Regions from separate parts of the Cohnella hashimotonis genome, predicted to be linked through region 2. Evidence: predicted binding sites of a transcription regulator. Region 2 holds the regulator's gene; the other holds the start of a gene.
What was found. The regulator NrdR, encoded in region 2, represses ribonucleotide reductase genes. The targets are predictions, from matches to a motif close to AACACNATATATNGTGTT.
Positions count from the first base shown of each region.

Region 1: a site for NrdR is predicted at 2,462-2,479, ahead of nrdI (class Ib ribonucleoside-diphosphate reductase assembly flavoprotein NrdI). Genes of this name have one in related genera too.

Region 1 is NZ_JAGRPV010000001.1:4,351,786-4,356,943, reverse strand. Features, by position in the region: gene KB449_RS17665 (futalosine hydrolase) at 1-296, opposite strand, end outside; gene KB449_RS17660 (ThuA domain-containing protein) at 467-1,204, opposite strand; gene KB449_RS17655 (helix-turn-helix domain-containing protein) at 1,361-2,260, shown strand; gene nrdI (class Ib ribonucleoside-diphosphate reductase assembly flavoprotein NrdI) at 2,734-3,093, shown strand; gene nrdE (class 1b ribonucleoside-diphosphate reductase subunit alpha) at 3,080-5,158, shown strand, end outside.
Region 2 is NZ_JAGRPV010000001.1:4,769,829-4,774,986, reverse strand. Features, by position in the region: gene coaE (dephospho-CoA kinase) at 80-688, shown strand; gene KB449_RS19260 (lytic transglycosylase domain-containing protein) at 685-1,266, shown strand; gene KB449_RS19255 (alpha/beta-type small acid-soluble spore protein) at 1,350-1,571, opposite strand; gene nrdR (transcriptional regulator NrdR) at 1,688-2,149, shown strand; tRNA gene KB449_RS19245 (tRNA-Ala) at 2,315-2,390, shown strand; gene KB449_RS36555 (helix-turn-helix domain-containing protein) at 3,447-3,587, shown strand; gene KB449_RS36550 (IS3 family transposase) at 3,610-3,819, shown strand; partial or broken gene KB449_RS36545 (IS3 family transposase) at 3,762-4,361, shown strand; partial or broken gene KB449_RS19240 (helix-turn-helix domain-containing protein) at 4,487-4,860, opposite strand; gene KB449_RS19235 (MerR family transcriptional regulator) at 5,063-5,158, shown strand, end outside.

The DNA of each region.
Region 1 (5,158 bases), 420 kb from region 2:
TCGGCGGCGATCGAGGCGGCGCCGACGGCTAGCGTCCCTACGGGCGCCCGCTCGGGATAACCGCCCGCGATGCCGGCGCTGACGACGAGCGTCCAATCTTCGCCGCCGGCGAGAGCGGCGGCCGTGCGGGCGGCCGCGCTCGCAGGTCCGACGCCGCACAGCCGCACCTCGAAGCGGCTGTCGCCGTCCAAGCCGCGGAGCGCCGCGTCCCGTTCCGCTTCTACCGCGGCCATCACAAGGATTCGGGCCTCGGGAGGAATTCCCGGCTCCCCCCGAGTTCCCGTCATTTCCGTCATTCTTTTCATCTCCATTTCGTCCCATATCGTTCATGTCCCGTCACGGAGGCATCGTTCTATTTTACCGCAGTTGCCCGCGGCAGTGAAGGGACATCCAAAGCTAGCCTGCCTAAGAGAAAAAGACAGCCCGGCCGGCGCGAACCGGCGGGACTGTCTTTTAAACGCGTGGATCAGGACTTGGGCTTGATCGCTTCGAGCGGCTTGTGGTTGCCGTACTTTGGGTATTCGCGCGTCGAAGGCGCGGCCCACTTGGCGGCATTGCTCAGCACGCGGCGAATCTGCTCGTTGTAATAGGTCGGATACGTCTCGTGCCCGGGGCGGAAGTAAAAAATCTTGCCTTGGCCGCGATGGAACGTACAGCCGCTGCGGAACACTTCGCCGCCCTCGAACCAGCTTACCATGACCAACTCGTCAGGCGCCGGGATGTCGAAGTGCTCGCCGTACATTTCCTCGGCCTCGATGTCGATGTATTCGCCGATGCCCTCCGCGATCGGGTGATTGGGCGCCACGACCCAGATGCGTTCCTTCTCGTCGGCTTCGCGCCATTTGAGATCGCAGGACGTGCCCATCAGCTTCTTGAAGATCTTGGAGAAGTGGCCCGAGTGCAGCACGATAAGCCCCATGCCGCGCAGCACGCGGCCCTGCACGCGCTCGACGATCTCGTCCTTGACGTCGCCGTGCGCCATATGTCCCCACCAGAACAGGACGTCGGTCTCGCTGAGCAGCTGCTCGGACAGTCCGTGCTCCTCGTCGTCGTCGAGCGTTGCGTAGCGAACTTCGAACTCGTCCGTGCCGAGTCCTTGCCCGATTGCGGCGTGAATGCCCTCAGGGTACACCTCGCGCACCTTTTCGCTCGTTTTTTCGTGGCGGTTCTCGTTCCATACGGTGACTCTGATACGCTGTGCCATTTAAATGCAGCCTCCCGATCCTCGTATACTTGTATATGCTTTCTTGTTCTCAGTATAGACAATCGGAGCTTGCCGGAATATGTCTGATCTTAATTCATTTATATTCAAAAGTGTTATACTGCTTGATGAAGCTATTAAAGAGGTGAACGATCCAAAATGCCGAACGCTATCGATACGCACGCGGACGCGGTCAACGAAAAAGTCGTGTACCAAAATCCGCTGCTGTTCCTCAAAGTGTGGGAGCTCCACGGCGCGGAGCGGATTCGCCGAGCCACGGACGCCTGGCATTGGCATTATCATAAAGAAGTAGAGTTTCTGGCGATCATCGAGGGCGGTCTTGAGGTGCAGACGATGTCGTCGCTGACGATGCTCGGGCCGGGGGACGTCATGGTAATCGGTTCCTCCCGGCCGCACAGGACGTGGAGCGCGGCTGGCAAGCCTGTCAGATACATCGTTTTCCAGGTGGATCTCGTGCGGCACTTCGATCAGAGCATTCTGCCCTACCTTCATCACTTCTCGGAGCTGACCGGTCCGCTTGAGGATTTGAACTACATATTTGAAGCAAGTCCTTCGGCGCGGAACGAGGCTCATGCGCTGATCGCCGATATTTACGAGGAGACGTACAGGGGGCGTACGGGCTACGAGATCGCGGTCAGCGCGTCGATCAAGCGTCTGCTCCTGCTGATGCTCAGAGGCGACGACCGCGGCGTGCTGCGGGGGACGGAAGAGGCGGGCATCGTGCGGATGCGGCCGGTGCTCGACTATGTGGAGAGCCGTCTGGGGGAGAAGATCGCGGTGGACGACGTACGTCGCCTGCTCGGCATGAGCTACCATCATTTCATCAAGACGTTCAAGCGCACGATGGGCATCCCGTTCGTCGACTACGTGAATTTTAACCGAATCAAAAAGGCGGAGCGCCTGCTGCTTACGACCGACCTTAGCATCATGGAGGTCAGCTTCGAGGTGGGCATCTGGAACATGGCGCAGTTCTACAAATTGTTCAAGCGGCACAACCAGCATTCGCCCAAAGAGTTCAGACAGCGCATGCGCAATTGACGGCGAAAAATTCGAAAACAATCCCTTGACAAATCGGACAAGAAGTCCCCCTATATGTAGTATGGACGGGCCGACGGCAGCAATTGTCTGCCCGTCGTTTTTTTACGAATCGATCTTAATCGACCGTAACCCTTGCGGGACGCGGGTTTTGCGAATTCCTGCCTGCATCTTATAAATTTTAAGCCGCTCCATGGATTGACAGGCACAATATATTGATATAAATTTATAAATGTCCTCAACATATCGGTTTGAACTCCGCGGGCGTTGGTTAATAAACGGTAGCGGAAAATGACGATAAGTTGACCCGGCAAGCCAGTGCCGGCGGTGCAAACAACAGGATATTCGGCGGGTTTTCGAAGGCTGCATTGCAGTACGAGCGAAAGCTTTTTCGTGATGCCCGCACAGCGTATTTCTGCGCGCCGATTCTTCTATTTTATTACATATTTTCAACTTTTCAGGAGGGGGATTGCGCCATGCTGATCGCATACGCATCGAAGACGGGGAATGTACGGAGGTTCGTGGGCAAGCTGAATCTGCCGGCCGTGCCGATCGACGAGACCGAGACGCTGGACGAGCCGTTCGTCCTGGTCACCTATACGACCGGGTTCGGACAAGTGCCGGACAACGTGGTCTCCTTCCTGGAGCGCAATGCAAGCAAGATGATTGGCGTATCGGCCAGCGGCAACCGCAATTGGGGGAACGGCTTCGCGAAGAGCGCGGATACGATCGCCGAGCGGTACGGGGTACCGGTGCTTTACAAGTTCGAGCTGTCGGGAACGCAGCGCGACGTCGATAATTTTAAGCGGGAGGTGAGCGCAGTTGCGGCATATTGAATTGAACAACCTGCTGATGCAGCGCGACGCTGACGGATTCTTTCAACTGGACAAGGACCTGGAGGCCGTCGATGCGTTTATGGAAGAAGTGAAGCAGCGCAGCCTGTCGTTCACGGGGCATCTGTCCAAGGTCCATTATATGATCGAGAACGACTACTACGAGGACGTATTTGCAAAGTACAAGGAGCACGAGGTCGAAGAGGTGTACCGGATTGCGCACGGCTACGACTTCAAGTTTCCTTCTTATATGGCGGCTTCCAAGTTCTACACCGATTACGCGGTGAAGAGCAACGACCGCAGCATCTACCTGGAGCATTACCCGGACCGCGTTGCGATCGTCGCGCTGCACCTGGGGCGCGGCGACGTCAATACGGCCCATCTTCTGGCGCAGGCCATGATGGAACAGCGCGTGCAGCCGGCGACGCCGACCTTCCTCAACGCGGGCAAGAGCCGCCGCGGCGAGATGGTATCCTGCTTCCTGCTGGAGATGGACGATGCGCTCAACTCGATCAACCATGTGCTCGGCACCTGCATGCAGCTGTCCAAGATCGGCGGCGGCGTCGCCGTCAACCTGTCCAAGCTGCGCGGGCGCGGCGAGAGCATCAAGGGCGTCGAAGGTGCGGCCAAGGGCATCATGCCGGTGCTCAAGCTGATGGAGGACGCTTTCTCCTATGCCGACCAGATGGGCCAACGCAAAGGCTCGGGCGCCGGCTACTACAATATTTTCGGCTGGGACGTCATGGAGTTCCTCGACAGCAAGAAGATCAACGCAGACGAGAAAACCCGTCTCAAGACGCTGTCGATCGGCCTGATCGTTCCTTCGAAATTCTACAAGCTGGCCGAGGAAAACAAGCCGCTGCACGTATTCGCCCCATATACGGTGTTCAAGGCTTACGGCAAGCATCTGGACGATATGGATATCGACGAGATGTACGACACGCTGCTCGCCGACGACCGGGTGAAAAAGAAAGCGATCATGACCGCCCGCGACATGCTCGTCAAGATCGCGACGACGCAGCTCGAATCCGGCTATCCTTACATTATGAACCGCTCCAACGCGAACAAAGATCACGCGCTCAAGGACATCGGCGCCATCAAGATGTCGAACCTGTGCACGGAGATTTTCCAGCTGCAGGAGACGAGCGAGATCGGCGACTACGGCCAGCCCGACGTCATCCGCCGCGACATCAGCTGCAACCTGGCATCGCTGAACATTGCGAACGTCATGGAACACAAAAAGATCAAGGAATCGGTGCATGAGGGCGTAATGGCCCTGACCGCCGTGAGCGACATGACGACCGTCGCCAACGCGCCGGGCGTCGCCAAGGCGAACCGCGAGCTGCACTCCATCGGCCTCGGCGCGATGAACCTGCACGGCTATCTCGCGAAGAACAAGATCGCTTACGAGAGCGACGAGGCGAAGGATTTCGCACGCACGTTTTTCATGAGCATTAATTTCCACTCGATCGAGAAGAGCATGGATATCGCCAGAAAATCGGGCATTACGTTCGACGGCTTCGAGAAATCCGAGTATGCGAAGGGCGCGTACTTCGATCGTTATACGGAGACCGACTACACGCCGCGCACGGACAAGGTCAAGGAACTGTTCGCCGGCATCGCGATTCCGACGCAGCAGGATTGGGCGCAGTTGAAGGCCGACGTTATGAAGCACGGCCTGTACCATGCGTACCGACTGGCGATCGCGCCGACGCAGAGCATCTCGTACGTGCAAAACGCCACTTCCAGCGTTATGCCGATCGTCGAGCAGATCGAGACGCGGACGTACGCGAATTCGACGACGTATTATCCGATGCCTTTTATGCGTCAGGACAACTTCTTCTATTACAAATCGGCCTATCAGATGGATCAGTTCAAGGTACTCGATCTGATCGCGGAGATTCAGGCGCATGTGGACCAAGGCATCTCCACCGTGCTGCACGTCAACAGCAACGTGACGACGCGCGAGCTGGCCCGCTACTACATTTACGCAGACAAGCTGGGACTCAAGTCCCTGTACTATACGCGGACGAACCGTCTGTCCGTCGAAGAATGCATCGCTTGCGCC
Region 2 (5,158 bases):
TATAATCATTCAATGAGCGGCAACCCTTTTATTTGGAGCGAAAGACGGCATACTTTGCCGCTGCAAGGAGGTTGGCAGAATGAACATCGGATTGACCGGCGGCATTGCTACCGGCAAGAGTACAGTCGCGCGTATGTTGGTTGCCCGGGGGGCCGCGCTTGTCGACGCCGATCGAATTGCCCGGGAAATTGTCGAGCCCGGACAAGCTTCTCTCGTCAGGATCGCAGAGCGTTTCGGCGCAAAGGTCATACGGGAGGACGGAACGCTGGATCGGCGGCTGCTGGGTTCGATCGTGTTTGCGGATGCGGAGGAGCGCAAAGCGCTGGAGGCGATTACGCATCCGGCCATTCGCGAGCTGATGCGGGAGCGGATCGCTGCACTTGAGGCGGAGCGGCCGGACAGATTGGTCGTGGCGGATATTCCGCTGCTGTACGAGTCGGGGCTGCAGCATTTATACGAAGGTATCATGGTGGCGTACGTGCCTCGCGAAATCCAGCGAATACGTCTGATCGAACGCGACGGGATGACGCCTGAAGAAGCCGACAAGCGAATCGGCGCGCAAATGGACATTGAAAAGAAGCGGCAGCTGGCCGATTACGTCATAGACAATAGCAGAACAATCGCCGATACGGAAGCGCAGCTGGATCGCTTTTGGCGGTCGCTCAAGTCCGGAACGGTTCCGTTATGAGCAAAAAAAGGACGAGGCCGAAACGAAAACGCTGGTTTTTGGCGCTGTTCCTCATTATCGTGGCGTTGCTGTTTATCCGCTCAGAATGGCTCGGCAAGATGGTGTACCCTATCCAGTACCAGAGAGAAATACAGTCCAACGCGGATCGCTATGCCGTGGATCCTCGCCTGATCGCGGCTGTTATACGGGTAGAATCCAATTTCGAGCCGAACGCAGTCTCGCCGAAGGGGGCGATCGGCATCATGCAGATCATGCCGGATACCGCGGAGTGGATTCTCAAGCAAGACGACTTCGGCAGCATTACGACCAAGCTTGCAGGCGAGCGGGCAGATGCCGGAATACGTCTGGGCTCGTGGTATCTCAAGGAATTGCTTCGACAATTTGACGGCGATCCGGTCAAGTCCCTGGCGGCTTACAATGCGGGACCCGGCAAGGTAAAGCAGTGGCTGCGTGACGGCAAATGGGACGGCCGCGAAGAGACGCTATCTGACATTCCTTACGGAGAAACCCGGCGATATGTGCAAAAGGTGCTTTTTTACCGCAAGAAATACGACGAACTGTATGACAATTGGTCTTAAGCGCGTTAAAATGGAAAAGAAGCCCTGAAGCGAGAAGCTTCAAGACTCCTTATTATTGAATTACCTAGGTGTAGAGCAGAAACTTAGAAACGGCCTGCGAGTTGTTGCTCGGCGATTTGCACCAGACGCTTAGTGATGCTGCCACCGATCGAACCGGTGTCGCGAGTAACCATGTTCCCGTAGTAACCGTCTTGCGGGATTGCGATGCCGAGTTCTTGAGCAACTTCATACTTCAGTTGGTCAAGCGCACCGTGAGATTGAGGTACCACCAGGTTGTTGCTGTTGCTGTTGTTTCCTTGGCTCATGTTGTTCACCTCCTCGCGGTTGGTAAACGTATTATGTGCCTTATTCCCGGAATCATGTAAGGGAAGGCTTGGAAATTTAAAAAAAGTTTCTCTCGTCGAAGGAGAGCCGTCGATATATGAAATGTCCTTATTGCGACTACAACGGTACGAAGGTGCTGGACTCCCGTCCGGCCAACGACAACAAGTCGATCCGCCGGCGTCGCGAATGCGAATCCTGCAATCGCCGCTTCACGACGTTCGAGATGGTCGAAGAGACGCCGCTCATCGTCATCAAAAAAGACGGCAGCCGCGAGGAGTTCAGCCGCGAAAAGCTGCTGCGCGGCCTGCTGCGCGCTTGCGAGAAGCGCCCGGTGTCCGTCGGACAGCTCGAGATCCTCGTCTCCAACGTCGAGCGCGAGCTGCGCAACACCGCCCAGGCGGAGATCGACAGCAACATGATCGGCGAGAGCGTCATGGAGCAGCTGTACCCGGTCGACGAAGTCGCCTACGTGCGCTTCGCGTCCGTGTACCGGCAGTTCAAGGACATCAACATGTTCCTTAAAGAGTTGAACGTTCTGATCAACAAGCACGGGATTTGACCTGCCTGTGCAAAATTCATGTAAATGGCGGACAGGCTCTGCTCCCCACCGGGCAGAGCTTGTAAGCTTCGCATTTATCAACAAATCTTGGTCTAAATTATTGTTGACATAGCTTTTCATCCTGTGGTAAGATCATTCTTGTCGCCAACGAACGACAGATCATATGGGGCCATAGCTCAGCTGGGAGAGCGCATCGCTGGCAGCGATGAGGTCAGGGGTTCGATCCCCCTTGGCTCCACCAAATGCAAACTTCAGACACGCCGATGAGGCGTGTTTTTTGCATTTGGTGGAGCCCCGTAGGGGGCGAGCCCCAGGGGGGCGTTCCACGCGCAGGGAGCCGGAGGCGGACGAGCATGGCATCGATATCTACCGCAGCGCTCTACTTCGGTGAATGCGCTTCGTCAGCAAATTGAATCAGGATATCGTTATCCCCCTTGGCTCCACCAAACAACGACTATTTACCACGTCCACTTGGACGTGGTTGTGAGCGTGACGGCGTTTGTGTTATGCAATTTACAATGCTTGCGAGCTCAGTCGTCTGCGAGATAGCCGAGTCATCCCTATGTGAACAGAAACTGAGATTACTGTCTCGTCGAGCCGTACATGGCCCAAAAGCGGGGCACGCACAAAAAAACCAAGATCGTGCACATCATGCCTCAATGGTGGAGCGGTCGAGTACATTTTGGATCGAGCCGTATTGGTCATTGGAAACGCCGAGTCGATCGCGCGCCAAGGCGGACCGCCTGTTCTTTATCGGTAACGGCATCAGTTCGTCATAGCGCTTAAAGACTCACTCAAACTGAAGTAGATTCCATACTTTCACTTGGAAGCGTAGACCGCATGGGACATAAGCAAGTACGCTTGTCCTGATCGGGAACGATGTTCTCATCATCTACTTCCGCGAAGATCTTTGCAGAAAGCAAGACACTGCCCAGACATTCGAACTTTCACAACCGTCTTGTGAGGATCTGAGCGTAATAAAGTGATTGAGCGATAGCGGTAGCGTGCCAGGGATGAGTGGTATCCAGAGCGATACAGCTCTTGTGGTGCTCTATCTGTAGCTGCAGTCGTATAAGCTCGCTCGCTAGGTATGAGTGGATTAGCCGCAGAATTTGGCGAAGAGTGTAACAGTGGAGTGAGAGCGGCCGCAAAGGGTGGTGTGGTGTTCGGTGACATTAATGTTGGTATCTGGACATTAATGTTGGTGTTCCGTTGCTGTTCTGAGCTAATAAATATCAACTACAAGTGGTCTCGATGATAATAATCATTCGGGAACATTTTTATAAGGCGGGGGAAAATGGACTCCATTGGAGCAAGGATCAAGTATGTCAGAAAACTTCATGAACTAAATCAAGTAGCATTTACTCAGGCAATCGGCATTTCACAAGGGACTCTAAGTGAACTGGAAAGCAATAAGTTCCATCCTTCTGTAGAATAAGCAGGAGAAGCAGCAACGCCTTCTGGTCAAAATCAAAGAAATCATCGGGGAACATGACAACAGCAATTACGGTGTTCAGCGTATTCTGCTGGCGCTGTTACAAATAGTTGTTACGACCAGCTACAGCACGGTCTATAGAGTTATGAAAAAGCACGGACTGCTAAAAAAGCAAAGCGCCATCCAAACGGTATTACACGTGAGGATGCCGCAGCGCAAAAGAGCGAGAACCTGATCCAAAGAGACTTTAAATCCTCAGCACTTAACCAAAAGTGGCTATCAGATATCACCGAAGTCCCTTGTTCAGACGGCAAGCTATATCTGTCCGCGGTACTGGATTGTTTCAACGGAGCGGTCGTAGGCCTCGCCATGGGCGACAACATGCGTAAGGAACTCTGCATTCAAGCCTTTGAGAACGCTTGTAAAGCGAGAAATGCTCACGGAATGATTTATCACAGCGATCGAGGCAGCCAGTTCACGAGCCATGCTTTCCGGGAAAGTCTGGCTAAACGAGGTGCCGTTCAGAGCATGAGCGGCACAGGGCGTTGCTATGATAACGCAAGGATGGAAAGCTTTTTTGCTACGCTAAAGAAAGAGAAGCTTTACAAGATCAACACAGAACGCTATTCAATGGCTTACATTAAATCGATTATCTTCAGATACATTATGGTCTACTACAACAGGCGAAGGATCTACTCCTCGAATCCAGGGGGATGGCCCCCCAATTGTTTATCGAGAAAGAATGCTGTCACAAGCAGCTTAGTAACGGGATTCTGAATGAGGGTGTTTTCAAACTGCACTTTTTTTGACAACTCCATTCTGTGCGTCGTGAAAAACGTCCTAGCTCGCCAATTTGAAGCATATGCACCGAATCAAAATGGGTAACGGGCGTGACCCAATACCGCATCGATTTGCCAGAGTGCACCGGCTTGGAACGGCGTTCTCGCGGCTGATGTGCCTTTTTGCGGCGTCGTTGCTTTGCTTGCTTCAAGCCCTTGGAGAGTAAAATCCGACGCACACTGGAAGGACTTAGCTCCAGTGCGTCACGCTCGGTAAGCAGTTCTGCAAGGTGGCAGTTATTGCTTCCGACATACTGCTGATTGTAGAGTGCTGCTACGCGTTCTTTCGTATCGTCTGCAAGTGCATGAGCAGGCTTCCTGCCGCGGTAGCGGTGAGCAAGCGCCGCTGCCCCTCCCTCCGTCACATACCTCTTTTTTAATCGCATCACCTGTCTACTGGTCAGTCCCAGTGCTGCTGCTCCTTCCGCGTTCGCCATATGTCCGCTAATGATCTTCTCCACCACGACGATTTTCTTCAAATCTGCTCAATGTCACTGTCTCATGTCCCATAGTGACATTATCTCAGAACAGTTAAGGTGACATTGTCACAGCACAACGACAAGACTATAAGCTAATATTGACTTGAGAGCTAATGTGAAATATCTTAAAGTCAACTTTAATAAAAGGTGGTTATTAAATTTGTATAGCATTAACGAGATTGTAAAAATAACCGGAATTCCGGCGTCTACGCTACGTTACTATGAACAAGAAGGTATCCTTCCCGATGTAAATAGG